DNA from 2 places in the uncultured Ligilactobacillus sp. genome. Region 1 is predicted to be linked to the other one. Evidence: predicted binding sites of a transcription regulator. Region 1 holds the regulator's gene; the other holds the start of a gene.
What was found. Region 1 encodes CtsR, which represses protease genes until heat stress. Its sites were predicted from a motif close to TTGGTCAAAAAAGGTCAAANA; they were not measured.
Positions count from the first base shown of each region.

Region 2: the regulator CtsR is predicted to act here: its motif matches at 1,544-1,564, upstream of clpP (ATP-dependent Clp endopeptidase proteolytic subunit ClpP).

Region 1 is NZ_CAQLEL010000122.1:24,529-27,007, reverse strand. Features, by position in the region: gene Q9Q35_RS08935 (ATP-dependent Clp protease ATP-binding subunit) at 1-790, opposite strand, end outside; gene Q9Q35_RS08930 (CtsR family transcriptional regulator) at 809-1,279, opposite strand; gene Q9Q35_RS08925 (porin) at 1,391-1,825, opposite strand; tRNA gene Q9Q35_RS08920 (tRNA-Pro) at 1,889-1,962, opposite strand; gene Q9Q35_RS08915 (Gfo/Idh/MocA family protein) at 2,012-2,479, opposite strand, start outside.
Region 2 is NZ_CAQLEL010000037.1:48-2,526, reverse strand. Features, by position in the region: gene Q9Q35_RS02000 (PTS transporter subunit IIC) at 1-823, shown strand, start outside; gene clpP (ATP-dependent Clp endopeptidase proteolytic subunit ClpP) at 885-1,475, opposite strand; gene Q9Q35_RS01990 (MarR family winged helix-turn-helix transcriptional regulator) at 1,638-2,069, shown strand; gene Q9Q35_RS01985 (multidrug efflux SMR transporter) at 2,066-2,389, shown strand.

The DNA.
Region 1 (2,479 bases):
CCCGGTATTTGGTACCAGCCACAAGTGAACCCATATCAAGCATCATCAAGCGCTTCTTTGCCAAATTCTCAGGGACATCTCCGTTGACGATCGCTTGCGCTAAACCTTCTGCGACCGCTGTCTTACCCACACCAGGTTCACCTAGTAATACTGGGTTGTTTTTCGTCCGGCGACTTAAAACTTGGATCACACGCTTGACTTCACTTGCGCGCCCGATAACTGGATCGGTATCTTCATTTTGTGCGATCGCCGTCATATCCCGCGCTAAGCCATCTAATGTTTCTGTCTTAGAACGTTTTTGGGCTTCACTAGCTTGCTTAGCTAAACGTTGACGTTGGCGGTCAGTCATGCCCAATTGGCGCAATAATAACTGCCGTAAGCGCCGGGTATCGACTTGTAAACTGTACAAGATCCGTGAAGATAAAATATTTTCATCCTTTAATAGTGCCAATAATAAATGTTCGGTCCCGATCTTAGACGAACCCATCATCATCGCTTGGCGCAAGGCATCATTCAAGACGGCCTTGGATTTTGGTGAATATGGTAAATAACTATCTGGTGCTTGACGGCGCAAAGTCCCATACCCTGCGAGCCGCTCGATCTCTTCTTTGATATCGACACTACTTACGAGGTTTTGCCTTAAAACTTGGCCGGCAACACCATTTTCCTCCAAGACAAGGGCTAACAATAAATGTTCAGTCCCGATCGCTTGGTGCTTGAAGTAGTTAGCTTGTTCTTGTGCAAGTAACAAGACTTGGTTAGCACTCGGTGTGTAAGATGTTGAATCCATAAGATCCCCTTCTTTCTATTATTGATCAGCACAACGCAGACGGTTTAAAATGCGATTCAAGATCTTGGCACGGATCGCCTCTTCTAACTCATTATCGGATAGTGCTAGCGTGTTTTTCTCGATCGCAGTCGCTACTAAATGTGCCTCTTTATGTGTCAATAGCTCATTTTCATAGAGCGTTTGAATGATCTGAAATGCTTTGGTCTCGCTGATACTGGTCCCAACGTACTCGATCAATTCATCTAAAATATCCGGGTCGCTGATCAAATCGACCTTGGCGATCCGAATATACCCACCTCCGCCTCGCTTACTCTCGACTAAATAGCCATTTTGTAAAGTAAAACGCGTCTTGATCACATAATTGATCTGCGAAGGTACGCAGTCAAATTGGTCTGCGACTTCAGAACGTTTGATCTCAACTTGAGAAGCTTCAGCAAGAATACTCTTTAAATATCGTTCGATTATATCGGAAATATTGCGATTTTGCATAAAACTATCCTCAATCTGTTTGACTAACTTTGACTATAATTATAAACGTTATCCACCATGCTTGGCAATGAATTAGCGCTAATTTCTAGGGCTGATCGCTTAAAAATCCTCTTATTTATCTGCTGTAAAGATCACTGCCCACGCAACATGTTTAGCTGGACAAAAATAAACGAACTGATCGCCCGTTCCTTTAGCTTGATCAACTGAGATAGCTTGATCAGCATATTTAGCTGTTGGGCTAGTTGGATCTTTTTCCCATTTAGCATACTGTGTCTTAGTCCCTGCAAAGCTTTTTTCCTTGGTATACCCTCTTTGCTCGTAGGGTGCCAACAGATCAGCTGTGATCTGTTTTAGCTCTCCTTTAGTGTAACGCTTGGCAAAACTGCTTTGACTAGTTGTTGTTGAGCTCTCTTTAGTCAAGCTCGCTTTTTTAGTAGGTCTGACCGATAACTTGACGCTGTTTTTGCCCCACGTCACGTGATAGCTACACCCGCTGACACCTAGAACAAAAGCTCCGATCATAAAAAGACAAAGCGCGCGTTTCATTTAACTTCCCCCCGTAAATAAAAAGAGCCGTCCTGCATAGGTACGACTCTAACTAGTAATTGATCGGGATGACAGGATTTGAACCTGCGACCCCCACGTCCCGAACGTGGTGCTCTACCAAACTGAGCTACATCCCGAGAACAATTACTATTATAATACTAGTTTGTTAAATGTAAAAGGAAAATCTTATTTTTCTTCTGGATACACTAGACCCCAATCTCTTCTAAGCTCAGTCATGATCTGCATCACATCAGTCGTATAATCTAAGTGCATCACGTTTTTGCCCCCAGCGACGGCTTGTTCCATATCGGTCACTTCATAGAACAAGGCATCCTTAGTTGCTCCACTTTCGATCACTTCTTTACCACCATCAGCTGTATAAGTGATCGTCGCTTTTTGCCCCCGAGGATACTCGTAGATCTCGATATAGCCCTTATCAAAAGCGACCATCCCTCGCTTTGGTTGCTTAGCATGCAATGTCAAAGCAAGCGTCGCCATTTCCCCAGCTTTATTTTGCAGTAAAATACCGGCCTGTTCGTCAACACCGCTTGGGGCTAATTTGACTTGAGAAACGACTTTATCTGGTTTTTGGGACATGAACCAACGCGCAAAAGATAAAGCGTAGACACCGATATCTAGCAAAGCGCCCCCTGC
Region 2 (2,479 bases), on a different contig from region 1:
TATGGTCCAGATGAGTTCGATCGCTGGGGCGGCGATGGTCGGTTCTGGCGTGATCGTGAAGACACAGCAAGGTTTTGGTTTAGCTGGGACTGGTGATGTGATCAATGTTGGGATAACGATCGTTTTTTCTGTCCTCTTAGCTCAGGTGATCGGTAATAAGTTCAAAAGCTACACGATCTTATTGTTACCGATCATTGTGATCATCATCGGTGGTAGTTTAGGTTTGTTGGTCTTGCCATATGTTAAGGCGGTGACTGGTTTTATCGGAGCTGGGATCAAAACATTTACGCTCTTACAACCTATTTTGATGGGGAGCTTAATGGGGATCTCATTTGCAGTGCTGATCTGTTCGCCGATCAGTTCGGTTGGGATCGCAGCTGCGATCGAGATCACGGGGATAGCTTCAGGATCTGCTAATTTAGGTATTACCGCCGGAGCATTTACTTTGGCGATCATGGGAAGTTCAGTCAATAGCTTGGGAACTGTGATCGCACACTTCTTTGGTACACCTAAGATCCAAATGGGCAATATGCTGGAAAAGCCTATTCTTTATCTACCGGTGGTCATCAGTTCGGCGCTCATGGGTGGGTTAGGTGCAGTGTTCAATATTCAAGGAACACCGATGAGTGCCGGCTTTGGCTTTAGTGGCTTGGTCGGACCGCTGACAGCATATGGTTTTATGGTGCCAGGTTGGTTGAGTATTTTAAGTTTGAGTTGTTTGTTTGTGGTGCTACCTGTCCTCTTAGGTTATCTAATGAAATACATTTTTATTGATAAGAAAAAGCTCATTTCTGCGACAGATCTATTATTGAAAACAGATTAAAAAATAAGAGTGTAAGACATACGGCATTGACCGCACATCTTACACTCTTATTTTTTAGTACTTATTTTTTCTTTTTATTTTTCATGATCCCATCGATCAAACCGTAATCAACTGCTTGTTGTGCAGTCATGAAGTTATCCCGCTCAGTGTCACGATCGATCGTTTCGATATCTTGTCCAGAATGTTCGGCTAAGATCTCGTTGATCAATTTGCGTGTCTTCAAGATGTGTTCAGCTGCGATCTGGATCTCAGTTGATTGACCTTGTGCCCCGCCTAGTGGTTGGTGGATCATGATCTCTGAGTTAGGTAATGCAAAGCGCTTGCCCTTAGCACCAGCTGTAGCTAAAACAGAAGCCATTGATGCTGCCATTCCCATAACGATCGTTTGCACGTCTGCATTAACAAAATTCATAGTATCGTAAATTGCTAATCCAGCTGATACGGAACCACCAGGAGAGTTGATATACATATAGATATCTTTTTCAGGATCTTGGGCATCTAAGAAAAGTAATTGAGCGATGATCGCATTTGCCATATCATCGTTAACTTCACCTGAGACCATGATGATCCGGTCTTTTAAGAGACGAGAATAGATATCATAGGCACGTTCTCCCTGAGATGATTGTTCAATAACTGTAGGAACTAAATTCATAGTGGGAACCTCCGCAATATTAATAAATTTGAAGTCAGTGACTGACTGTGTATTGCTATTGTAACCTATTGGTCAAAAATGGTCAAATCAAATAAACTGGTGTTTGCTAAAAATATCTGTTATTATTTTAGTACGAAATCGTACTAAATCGGAGAGGTGAAAATGGAAAACGAATTAAAACGTTATACTGCAGATTGGATCGCATTTAACCACGTTTACGATCAGTTGATCACCAAAAATCGGCTCACGTCATCATTGCTTTACGTATTTATAGTGTTTGAAACCCATGATTTTAAACTGCCACTGACGTGTTTGATAGAAGAAACTGGTCTTCCTAAACAGACGGTCACTTCGATAGTTAACAAATTGAGTCGGGAAGAAAAGATCATAACATTTCCTGACTCGATCGATAAACGCAGTAAGATCTTATATTTAAATGAAGCTGGACAAGAGCAAGCGAGGATGGTTTTAGCGGAATTTCGAACTAAAGAATTAAAAGCTGCGCAAGCTTTAGGAATAGAGAAGTTGCGATCATTAAATGATCTAAATGAAGAGATGTTAGCAAATTTGAAAGGACAGGTAGGGGATAAATGAGTTATGTATATTTAGCAACAGCGATCATCGGTGAATTTTTAGGAACGACGTTTTTAAAGATGTCGGATGGTTTTACGAAACTATCATTTTCGACTCTATCATTAGTTGCATATGGTCTATGCTTTTTCTTCTTGGCTAGATCGTTAGATAATCTAGATCTAAGTTTGGCTTATGCTGTTTGGTCAGGCGTTGGGATCATTTTAGCGACAGCAATCAGTGTTTTTTATTTCAAGGAAAGCATTAATTTGCTGACCTTATTAGGGATCGCCTTGATCTTAGTCGGGGTAGTTATCGTTAATTTATTTGGGGCAAGTCATTAAGTTGATGTCTTTCAACGGATATGGCTGACCAGCATAACACTTCCTACAGAAATGTTGGGAGTGTTTTTTTACAAAAAAATAACACCTCAT